Regions from separate parts of the Exiguobacterium sp. R-39 genome, predicted to be linked through region 2. Evidence: riboswitches for the same ligand, from Rfam matches in the RefSeq annotation. Region 2 holds a riboswitch; the other holds the start of a gene.

The links. A riboswitch is a leader RNA that binds a small molecule or an ion and turns the genes downstream of it on or off. The one in region 2 is predicted to bind S-adenosylmethionine.
Region 1: it holds a riboswitch for S-adenosylmethionine, as region 2 does, so the genes downstream of both, mtnK (S-methyl-5-thioribose kinase) here and ACP26N_RS15620 (LLM class flavin-dependent oxidoreductase) in region 2, are expected to answer to the same signal.

Annotation. Positions count from the first base shown of each region.
Region 1 is NZ_CP187965.1:439,682-445,820, forward strand. Features, by position in the region: gene ACP26N_RS02370 (methylthioribulose 1-phosphate dehydratase) at 1-203, opposite strand, end outside; gene ACP26N_RS02375 (2-hydroxy-3-keto-5-methylthiopentenyl-1-phosphate phosphatase) at 200-859, opposite strand; gene ACP26N_RS02380 (2,3-diketo-5-methylthiopentyl-1-phosphate enolase) at 856-2,046, opposite strand; SAM riboswitch class I at 2,127-2,228, opposite strand; SAM riboswitch class I at 2,437-2,539, shown strand; gene mtnK (S-methyl-5-thioribose kinase) at 2,618-3,787, shown strand; gene mtnA (S-methyl-5-thioribose-1-phosphate isomerase) at 3,784-4,833, shown strand; gene ACP26N_RS02395 (sugar ABC transporter substrate-binding protein) at 4,853-5,935, shown strand; gene ACP26N_RS02400 (sugar ABC transporter ATP-binding protein) at 5,932-6,139, shown strand, end outside.
Region 2 is NZ_CP187965.1:2,990,087-2,996,225, reverse strand. Features, by position in the region: gene ACP26N_RS15630 (DUF2325 domain-containing protein) at 1-773, shown strand, start outside; gene ACP26N_RS15625 (DUF975 family protein) at 841-1,479, shown strand; SAM riboswitch class I at 1,598-1,703, shown strand; gene ACP26N_RS15620 (LLM class flavin-dependent oxidoreductase) at 1,777-2,835, shown strand; gene ACP26N_RS15615 (ATP-grasp domain-containing protein) at 2,832-3,779, shown strand; gene ACP26N_RS15610 (hypothetical protein) at 3,882-4,340, shown strand; partial or broken gene ACP26N_RS15605 (NUDIX hydrolase) at 4,407-4,694, opposite strand; gene ACP26N_RS15600 (ATP-binding cassette domain-containing protein) at 4,873-6,139, opposite strand, start outside.

The DNA of each region.
Region 1 (6,139 bases), 540 kb from region 2:
ATCAATTGACCGGTCGCGTCAACATGGACGAAATCGTCTGGCGTGTCCTGGCGTTTATCTTTGCCGCTTGCCGTCACAAGAAATTCCGTCGGACTGCTGTTCGTTCGAATGGCGAGGTTACCGCTCGTGCCGGGAAACCAGTCGCGTGCGGCGAACTCCTGCTTGATAGCGCGGAGTTCTTCGTATCGTTTCAAGAATGTCATGCATGCACCCCCGTGGTCTGTAAGTGTTTGACGATGTCATAAAACGTTTCAAACGGCGTATAGGGAATACCGTGCTGTTCACAGAGTGTTATCAGATAATCCCGGGCATAGACGTGATCAGCCTTTTTCGCCAGTTCAAAATCCGTCACGGAATCGCCGATTGCGATGATCGTATCGCCGTCCTGCTTCAACTTCCGGGCGATTGACGTTTTACAACAGCCGCATTGATTGTTGCATGCCGCATCGCAAGCGTGTGGCCATTCAATCCGGACCGTCTCTTCACTGAAGTCACTGCCGTTGCAGTAAATCGTTTCATCTGTCAGTAAACAGGCAAGAATCGGTTGGACAAAAAAGTCAATTCCGCCGCTGACAATCGCAAAGTCGATTCCGTTTGATTTGGCAAAGGCGAGTAAGGTGTCGAAGCCGGGACGGATGACTGCCCGATTAATCAAAAAATCGATATACTCCTGTTTTCGATCTGAGGGCAACAATCGGAACATCTGTCCAACCCCGGACCGGATCGACAGCGACCGGTCGAGCACACCTTTTTTTAATGGTTCAAATGCTTCTTGCGGGGCAAACTCTTTCATCAAGGCGATGATGTTGTCGTGTTCCGTCACCGTGCCGTCGAAGTCACATAAAATCCGAGTCGTCATTTCGTGATCCCCCAGGCGTCAAGGGCGACCCGTAATTCTTCCTGCCGCGTTGCGGCACTTGTCAGCGATTCTCCGGTCAGTGCGGCGTCGAGCGCCTGACGAAATGCAAGGACACCGGCCGCTGCCCCTTGCGGATGACCGTGAACGCCGCCTCCGGCATTGATGACCGAATCGGTACCGAAATCACGGACGAGCTGAGCGACGAGGCCGGGATGGATGCCGGCGGACGGAACCGGCAGAATCGTCTTCGTTTCTCCGATTCGCGTCGCTTCAACGGCGATCCCGCGGGCCAAATCTTTGGCGAGTGCAACGTTACCATAGGGAGACGGGAACAATGTCAAGTCAGCACCGGCCAGTCGGGGTAACGTTCCAAGCAGAACAGGAGCCGAAATACCGTATTCAGGACTTGCGATCAAGGCACCGCTTAAGGCCGGGTGATTAAAAATCGGGACGGAAATGTCCGCATCGGCAGCCAACTCGCGCAGGACATCGAGTCCGTATGTAAACGTGTTGAGCAGGAAGGCCGTGGCACCTGCTTCAATCAGGCGTTTTGCCTGTTCCTTCAAGCCGAAGACGGGACCGCTTAACGTAATTGCATAAAGCGCCCGTTTGCCGGTGCGTTCATAATGGGCGTCGAGGACTTCCCGTCCGATCCGTGCCCGGTCGAGTGCCGGCGTCAACGGATTGTCGTATAGAATCTCATCATCTTTAACGAGATCGATGCCGCCCGCGAGCTGTGCTTCGAGTTGTTCCTGTAAAAAGACGAGGTCCCGTCCGATGACTCCTTTAAATATGCTCATCAACAGGGGACGGTCATGGACCTGAATCAATTGACGGACTCCTTCAATCCCGAATTTGGCACCGGGAAAGTCGTTCGTGAATGACGAGGGAAGCTGTAAGTCGGTTAACTTGATTTGTCCATCGAGCGACAGTTTACCGAAGACCGTCGTTAAGATAGCGGAAAAGTCCCGTGAGACGTTGTGTTCCGGATAACGGATCGTAATGTAACCTTTGCCGTCATGTTCTTCTGTATGGACGACCTGTCCTTTAAAGGATTCCAGTTGTTGTTGTTCCAAGTGATTTAAATCGGTCCATGAACCGACCGTCAGACCGAGCGCGATTTGCTCTGCCCGTTTCGGCAACTGATCAGTCGTTCCGAGTTGGTATGTTGCGGTAATGTACGCCATATGAATCGTCTCTCCCTTATTGAAAAATACAAAAATGGTCCCTCGTCAATGACAAGAGACCATGAAAAATTGCGCGTGGACTCTTATCTGTCAGCGTATTAGCTGCAAGAATTAGCACCGTGCCAAGTGGTCGGTTGCTGCGACATCGTAGGGCTCGTCCCTCCGTCTGCTCTTGATAAGAATTGGATGAAATTGTGAAATCTAATTGCAATTTTTACATGAGATCCATCACTTGTCAAACTATATTTTGAAAATTTATTTTTTTGAAAATACTTCTTCTATAGACGGTTCCGTTTTTGAATCCGTTTCACTAAAAATTGGAATTGACAGACGGCCAGCAACGCACGTAGTATTCAAATCAACATCAAATCACATGACAACTACATATGACTCTTATCGTGAGTTGGCAGAGGGAATTGGCCCGAAGACGCCGCAGCAACCGACCATCCGGCACGGTGCTACATCCAACAGACATTCGTCTGAGAGATAAGAGGACGGAGTATTCTGCCGCGCCTCTTTTCTTTGACGAAAAGAGGCGTTTTTTCGTGTGATCAACAAGGAGGAAACCAGAATGGGATACCAAGCATTTACAGTACAGGACGCGATTGAACGGGTCCGGACACTCGGATTAATCGGCAATGAACCGGTGACGGCAGAAGAGATCGGGGACGGGAATTTAAATCTCGTTTTCCGGATTCAGGAAGGAGAAAAACGGCTGATTTTAAAGCAGGCGTTGCCATATGCGAAAGTCGTCGGGGAAAGCTGGCCGCTGTCGCTCGAACGGGCCTGGATTGAACAATCGGCCTTAAAAGAATTCGCAAAAGTCGCTGTTCCTTTCGTTCCGCACGTCTACCATGCGAGCAAGGAAGAAGCGTTTACGGTGATGGAGGATTTGTCGCATTTGACGATCGCCCGGACCGGCTTGCTCGAAGGGGAAAAGTATCCGTTACTCGCGGAACACATCGGTTCGTACCTGGCGCGGACACTGTTTTATACGTCGGATTTTGCGCTTGGACCGGTCGCGAAAAAACAAGTGGCGCGGAACTACTACAATCCGGATCTCTGTGATATCACGGAAAAATTGATCTTCACAGACCCGTTTTATGATGCGGAAACGAATGCGATTGAAGCAGGCCTCGAAGCGGAAGCGGTTCGGTTATGGCAGGATGCAGAACTGAAACGCGAAGTCGCGAAACTGGAAACACTGTTCATCACAAAAGGTGATGCATTATTGCACGGTGACTTACATACCGGAAGTATTTTTGCTTCAGCCGATGAAACGAAAGTCATCGATCCCGAGTTCGCCTTTTACGGACCGTTTGGTTTTGATGTCGGACAATTCATCGCCCATCTCTGCTTTGCCGCGTATCCAAACTATGCCGAGTTACGGGATGGACGGGTGAAGGATATCGATACGTTTTGGCTGACCTTTGCGTCGACGTTCAAAGCATTATGGGAACGCGAAGCGGTAGAGCCGTTCCGTTCGGCGGGCGGACTTGTCGACGATGTCCTCAGTACGATTTTACAGGACGCACTGGGCTTTGCCGGTTGTGAGTTGATTCGGCGGACGATTGGATTGGCACCGGTTGCGGACCTCGAGAACATCACGGACGCGGGGGAACGACTTGAGCGGAAACGTCATGCGTTACGTCTTGGAGTGGCATTGATCAAACGCCGGACCGAATGCAAGACGTTCACCGATTTACGGAACTTCGATTTGACGGAGGAACTCAGCCGATGAGCCAATTCGTCCAAAGCATCATCTATGACAACGGGACGGTGACGATTTTGGATCAGACCCGGCTCCCGGAAGAAGAACGATACGAGGTTATCCATGACTTGGCGCAAGCGATTGACGCCATCAAACAATTACGTGTCCGCGGTGCCCCGGCCATCAGCCTGTTCGGCGGCTTCATCCTTGTGCAGGAAGCATTCCGCCGGACGACAGGGTCACTTTCTGAAGCGAAACAAGAACTGTTGACGGTGTCGGCCCAATTGCTCGCAACCCGGCCGACGGCGGTCAATTTGCGGAACGTGCTTGATGAGCTGAATCAAATTATTGTCTCGAGTACGGCGCTTGCCGAGTTACCAAAACGGTTGGAACAAAAGGCGCTCGAACTGTATGAAACGGATGCCAAGACATCCCGGCAAATCGGGATCCACGCATTGGAATTATTTGAGTCCGGTGACCGGGTTCTGACGATTTGTAATGCCGGATCGATTGCGACAGCGGCTTACGGGACGGCACTCGCCCCGTTTTATCTCGCGAAAGAACAGGAAATTCTGCTCTCCGTTTATGCATCGGAAACGCGGCCGTTACTGCAGGGAGCGCGTCTGACGACATGGGAACTGCAACGGGCCGGTATTGACGTGACCTTGATTACCGATAATATGGTCGCCCATACCATCAAAGAAAAAAACATCACCGCCATCATCGTCGGTGCCGACCGGATTACCCGAAACGGGGATACCGCGAATAAAATCGGGACGTTTCAACTGGCATTACTGGCCCGTGCTTTCGGGATTCCGTTTTATGTCGCGGCACCCCTTTCGACCTTTGATTTGACGAGCTTGTCGGGAGACGAGATTGAGATTGAAGAACGCGATGCCCGTGAAGTGACGCAATTCGCAGGGAAAGCAACGGCGCCGGCCGGTGTGGCCGTCTTTAATCCGGCGTTTGACGTGACACCGCACGAATTGATCACGGCAATCATTACGGAACTGGGAGTCATCAAGCATCCGTCCGTCGAAACGATCGAGCAGACAATCGGACAACAAATACGTTAAACAGACTGGGGAGATCGAAATGAAAAAATTAGCATTTGCGGTACTTGCACCGGCGGTCTTGCTGGCTGCTTGCGCCAATAGCGAAGCGACACCGACGAAAAAAATCAGTGGTGTACCGGAAAGTGTCCAGGGAGACGTCAAAATTGCCGTCATCCGCAATCTGGCATCCGATGACCATACGAAACAGTTTTTGGACGGAGCTCGTTCGGAAGGGGAAGCGCTCGGTTTTCAGGTTAACACGTTCATCTCGGAAGGCAATGACGTCAAATTCAAGGAACTCGTCGCCCAAGCCGTCCAACAGGATTATGACGGACTGATTATCTCGCACGGAAAAGAGGATTATGCCTACGACATGATCAAACCGGCGATCGACAAAGGGATCAAAGTCGTGACGTTCGATACAGTGACAAAGAAAAAGGACCAGACGTTAAAAGGCATCACGGAAACGTTCCAGGATGATCATAAACTGGCACAGCTTTCACTCGATGAAGTAACGAAAGTCAAAGACGATCAGCCGGTCCGGGTCATCAAACTGTGGTTCGGTCCGGGATTTGCCCCGCTTGACCGCCGTCAGGAAATCTACAAGACATACGAAGCAGACGGAAAAATTAAAACGCTTGAAACAGTCGGACCAACGAACTTCCAGGATGTCCAAGGCGATATTGCGGCGAAGATGAACGCGATTCTCGCCAAATATCCGAAAGGAAGTATCGATGCCGTCTGGGGTGCTTGGGATGAAGTCGCCAAAGGAGCCTATAAATCCTTAAAGGATAACAAACGTCAGGAGATTCCGTTGATTTCAATCGACGTTTCGAACCAGGACATCAATCTGATGCGTGAAAAGGGCAGTAACTGGGTGTCGACGAGTGCCGTCGATCCGCATTTGATCGGACAGACGGATATGCGTCTGCTGGCGAAAAAGCTGGCCGGGGAAAACACACCGGACACTTTTGACCTAGACGCTAAACTGGTCGAACAAAAAGCACTGAAAGCCGATACGACGATGTACAATCTCGATACGATCATCAAAGGCTGGAGTACGTCCGAAAAGTTCAATGAACCGTGGATGGAAAAACTGCGGAAAGCGAATGACGGGAAATGACCCGTCCGGTGAAGGAACAACGACTGGAGATGCAGGGAATTTCAATCGAATTCCCCGGCGTCAAGGCGCTGGACGATGTTGATTTTTCCGTGGGCCGCGGGGAAATCCATGCGCTTGTCGGAGCGAACGGAGCCGGTAAATCCACGCTGATGAAAGTGTTGGCCGGGGCGTACGATTCATATGACGGAACGATTTGGTTTGACG
Region 2 (6,139 bases):
TTGAATCGACGGTCGAAGGAGCATTAAAGGATGAGACGGGAAAACCTTTTTACTATGCGACACCACTTGAAGACATGCGCTTCTTCCATCTGAAAGAAGGACAGCTCGTCGATTTCGTCATGTGGAAAGGTCGTCCTGAAACACTGACGATTGCCTGGAAATATGCGTTCCAATATCAAGAGCCGACAGTACAACTGTTAGAGACGTCAAACGATCCAACAGCACCAGGGCCTTCGTCAGTTGAACCGACTCACGAATCAGCCGTCAAAAAGTCGGGACGCTATCTGAAGCAAATGAAACGAAAATCGAAAGTAAAACAAGAGCAGAAAACGCGCCGGATTCGTGAAAAGAAATCCCGACCGTTGACACCACTCGTCACGACGTCCGTACCGGGGCAGCCCATCGACTTCCTCGATAAGGAACCACTTGATTTTGCACCATTTGAAAGCATGCGGCTGGTCATCGTCGGCAATGAACAGCAAGCACCGGTCTATCGGACATTTTTCGAAAAAACAGGTATCGAGTTGATCCATCTGTCGGGTGATGCCCAATCAGCGAAGAAGATTGCCAGTCTCGCGAAAAAGACCGATGCCATCGTCGTCATCACGAGCCGTGTATCCCATGCGGCTTCAGCACACGTCATCGCGCAGGCGAAGAAACATGATATTCCGTTTGCGATGGAGCGGCTCGACGGACGACGTTCGTTGTATACGGCATGCCAGCGCCAACTTGAAAAAGCACGCTTAAATCAGTTAAAAACAGGAAAATCCTGAAAAAAAGTGAAACTCCTCTCTTCATGAGCCGTAAATAGAGATAGAACTTATTTTGAGGAGGATCTCCATGATTAAAGAATTAAAATTATCCGCCCGTGAAGCGCTCAGTGGTCGCTGGGTCTTCATGGCACTTATGTTTTTACTGTTTCTCATCATTCAAAGTATTCCAACGATGTTTTCTTCTGATGCGAATGAAGATATTCAAGCGATTGATTTCATCGGTTTTTTACTGAACATTCTCTTGCTTCCACTTGCGATCGGTTGGACATGGCTTGCGATGTCTGTCGCTCGAAAAGAACAGGCAAAAATCGTTGATTTATTTGAGCCATACAAAATTTTCTTAAAGGCAGTCGGTCTTTCGATTGTCCAAAGTATTTTCCTTGGTTTATGGTTCTTACTATTTATCATCCCGGGTATCATCAAGTCATTTTCGTATCTAATGACGTTTTATATTTTACGAGATGAACCTTCAATCGGCATTTTGGATGCGATTACACGTTCGCGCCAAATGATGGACGGACATAAGATGGAAGCGTTCATGCTCGTCCTCTCATTCATTGGTTGGTTCCTGCTCGGCTTGATTACCATCGGAATCGCTTTCCTATGGGTTGGCCCATACTTCAGCGTCACGCTTGCAAAATTCTATGACCGGATCCGCGGCGAAGAAGCACCCATCGAACAATCGACATTTGTTGCCCAATATTAAGACCATGAGGATGAGAGCCCGGCTCTCGTCCTTTTTTAATACTGTTATTAATTCCGATTGGAAAACAAGGTTTAATGGTTGCTTTACTCTGCTAAAAAGTGTACGATAATTCCAATAATTCTTATCAAGAGAAGTCGAGGGACTGGCCCGAAGACACTTCAGCAACCCCGCGAGCAGCGGAAGGTGCTACTTCCTAAAGGAATCTTTTCCTTTACAGATAAGAGCAGACATGATTAATCCGTCGCTCTTTTCGATTTTCGAGAAGAGCGACTTTTTTTTACAAGGGGGATATGACGGATGGAGTATGGATTTTGGTTACCGATTTTTGGCGGATGGTTACGGAATGTCGAGGACGAACAGATGCCGGCGACATTCGATTATGCGAAACAGGTCGCACAAACGGCTGAACAAATCGGGTTTTCAACGACCTTGATTGCGGAATTGAACTTAAATGACATCAAAGGACTTGAAGCACCAAGTCTTGAAGCCTGGACGACGGCAGCGGCGATTGCCGCGACGACGGAACGACTGGAAATCATGACAGCGGTCCGTCCGGGGTTCCATAATCCGGCGACGACCGCGAAGATGGCAGCAAACATCGATCAACTTAGCCACGGGCGCTTTACGTTAAACGTCGTCTCTGCCTGGTGGGAAGAAGAAGCGCGGCAATACAACGGGATCTTCACAGCTCACGACGAACGCTACGCGCGGACGGAAGAGTTTGTCACGATCATGAAAGGATTATGGGCAGATGCTTCGCCGTACAGCTTCGACGGGAACTACTATACGCTCGAGAAGACGCAACTGCATCCGAAGCCGGTTCAACGACCGGGCATCAAGTTGTACGCAGGCGGGGAAAGTGAAGCCGGCAAACAAACCATCGTCAATCATTGTGACGCTTATGTCATGCACGGCGGAACAGTGGAAGAAGTGTCCGTTAAGATTGAGGATATGAAGGCGCGCCGACAAGCGACAGGGCAACCGCCGCTTGAAAGTTTTGGATTGGCTGCTTATATCATCTGCCGCGATACGGAAGAAGAGGCTATTCAAGAATGGCAACGAATTACGGACGTCAAGGAAGACAGTGCCGGATACGCCGGGTACGACGACTTCGTCAGCAAATCACAACTCGAACAGCAGGTAAAACGGAACGATTATTCGGTCTCGAACCGCGGACTCCGTCCTGATTTGATTGGAACACCGGAACAGATTGCGGAACGGATTCTTGCGTTTGAGCAGGTGGGTGTCTCCTTATTATTACTTCAATTTTCACCACAACTGGAAGAAATGGAACGCTTCGCGCGCGACGTCATGCCGCTTGTCGAAGAAAAACGAAAGGTAGGTCAAACCAAATGACAAAAATTCATATCTTACACGAAAACCAGGAATGGACGGACCATTTAATTAAACGACTCGAGGAACTGGAGTTGCCGTATGAACAGTGGCATCTCGATGAAGGACAGGTCCCGCTTGATGAAGTCCCGCCAGAAGGCGTCTTCTACAGCCGGATGAGTGCGTCGTCGCATACGCGCGGGCACCGCTACGCCCCGGAACTGACGGAAGGGGTACTCGCGTGGCTAGAGGAACACGACCGGACTGTCTTTAACGGAACACGTGCCTTGCGTCTTGAAGTGAGTAAAATCAATCAGTATACGGCCCTTCGAAAAGCCGGTATCCGGGTTCCGAAAACGACAGCTGCCGTCGGGCGTGATCAAATCGTCGAAGCGGCGAAAAACATCGGCGTGTCCTCGTTTATCACGAAACACAACCGTGCCGGAAAAGGACTTGGTGTCCAGTTGTTCCATTCGATCGAAGCACTTGAGACATATCTTGATGGACCAACGTTTGATGAACCGGTCGACGGGATCACGCTGATTCAAGAATATATCCAGGCACCGGAACCGTACATCACGCGCTGTGAGTTCGTCGGCGGGAAGTTTGTTTATGCTGTCCAGGTCGACACATCAGAAGGATTTGAACTGTGCCCGGCAGATGCCTGTGTCATTGACGACTTGTTCTGCCCGGTCGGGGAAGATGCCCCACAAACACCGATGAAGTTTAAAGTCGTCGACGGATTTAATGATCCGATCATTCAAAAGTATGAAGCCTTCCTGCAAGCGAACCAGATCGCGGTCGCCGGCATCGAGTTCATCAAGGATGCGGATGGAACAATCTATACGTATGACGTCAATACGAATACGAATTACAATTCAGACGCGGAAGCAGCTGCCGGTAAGTTCGGCATGCTCGAACTGGCGAAGTTCCTCGGTGCGGCCCTTGAACGTCAGACTGTAAAATAATCATCACGGACCGATTAAAATAAGCCAAATACCCTGCATGTGTGTAGTCTGAAGTTAGAACTGCACACATCAGGGTATTTTTCAGTAAAAGGAGGTGTTGGGATGGTAACGTGGCATGAAGAAAAGAGACTGGATGTTCCAATCGAGGAAGCCTGGCATATCTTTGATCACGATCGGTTACAACGCCTGATTCCAGGTGTCGTCCAGCACGATGTGATCGAACGGAAACCGGGTGTCGTCGGTTCGACATACCGGCAAACGTATATGCAGGGGAATCGCCTCGAGACATATATCGTGACGGATCTTGCCTATACAAATCAACCGGATTTCAAACAAAATACGATTGGATTTACGCTTGCCAAAATCTTTAAACTCGAGATGACCTTTACGTTGAAGCGGCTCGACGAAAAAAGTTGTCAGCTGATTTATACCGGGAAAAACGAAGGGGCGAATTTCGTCGGACGAAGCCTGCTGTCGCTTGGCGGCGAACGGGAAACGGAAAAAATCGTGCAAGGGTTACTCCGTCGTGTGGAAGAAGAGGCAAGTCAAATGCGTACATGATCAATAAAGGCATCTACTCGACTGGAGCAGATGCCTTTCGTTTGGTTTTACAAAAAAGAGTATGTCTTATCCTAAAGCTGTTAAAATTTTTGCGACTTGTCGATCGGCGGTCATCTCCGAAAGTAGCATCCATCTCACTCCGGTCAGAACTTGGTCTCCCTCCGGGCGCTCTGGATCATATCCCAAAATCGGTTCGCGTGAATCGATCTGTCTGACTAAAAAGCAGATCTCTTGTCCGTTTGCGTGAGTTTCTGAGTAAAGAGGTTTGATGATGCGGATGGCGAGATTCACTTCCTCTTGCACCTCCCGAATGACCGCTTGTTCGAAGGTTTCATGTTCCTCGAGACCCCCTCCGGGTAATGTCCAGAAACTTCAATCGTTTGTCTCAAGACGAAGCATCAAAATCCGACCGTTCTCAATTAAGGCTGCACAGGAACGATGGCGCAACGTTTTTCCTCCTCTGATGGGCATGATATCTGCAGTCTACAAAAAAGAGACCTCATCCGCTAGGACAGGTCTCTCGTTTCATTACTTAGTTCGTTGCATACAACGTTGATAATTGTTGTTGGACAGAGTCATTGTTGAGGTATTCATCATACGTCGTTTCTTTGTCGACGATACCGTTTGGTGTCAATTCGATGATCCGGTTTGCGATTGTTTCAACAAACTGATGGTCATGCGAGCTGAAGAGCATTGCGCCTTTATAAGCGATCAAGCCATCGTTGAGGGCTGTGATCGATTCGAGATCCAAGTGATTCGTCGGATCGTCCAGGATAAGAACGTTTGAGCCGCTGAGCATCGCTTTGGATAACATACAACGGACTTTTTCTCCCCCTGATAAAACAGACGCTTTTTTCATGACTTCTTCGCCTGAGAAGAGCATGCGACCGAGGAAACCACGAAGGAACGTGTCGCTCTCATCGGCTGGCGAATACTGGCGTAACCAGTCGAGAATCGTTTTGTCCGAGCCTTCGAAGAAAGCAGAGTTATCTTTTGGCAGATACGATTGTGACGTCGTGACGCCCCATTTGAATGTGCCGCTGTCTGCTTCGATTTCACCCATAAGAATTTTAAAGAGTGTCGTGATGGCAATGTCATTTTGGCTGATAAAGACCACTTTATCCGTTTTGTTTAATGAGAAACGAACATTATCCAGTACTTTGACGCCATCGATTGTCTTCGAAATGCCATCAACAATCAACAGATCGTTTCCGATTTCACGTTCCGGTGTGAAGCCGACGAACGGATAACGGCGTGAAGACGGACGGATGTCGTCGAGTGTGATCTTATCAAGCAATTTCTTCCGTGATGTCGCTTGTTTCGCTTTTGAGGCGTTCGAGCTGAAACGGGCGATGAAGGCTTGAAGTTCTTTGATTTTCTCTTCTTTTTTCTTGTTTTGATCGCCTGCCATACGTGAAGCGAGCTGACTTGACTCATACCAGAAATCATAGTTTCCGATATAAAGTTGGATTTTTCCGTAGTCGAGATCGGCCATGTGCGTACAAACGTTGTTGAGGAAGTGACGGTCGTGGGAAATGACGATGACCGTGTTCTCAAATCCGATCAAGAACTCTTCGAGCCATTTAACGGCTTTCAAGTCAAGACCGTTGGTAGGCTCATCGAGCAACAGAATGTCTGGTTTGCCGAATAAGGCTTGAGCAAGCAAGACTTTGACTTTCTCTCCGCCCGTCAGTTCAGCCATTGTTTTCGTATGAAGATTTTCTTTAATCCCAAGACCTTGTAAGAGCATTGCCGCTTCCGACTCTGCTTCCCATCCGTTCATTTCTGCGAACTCACCT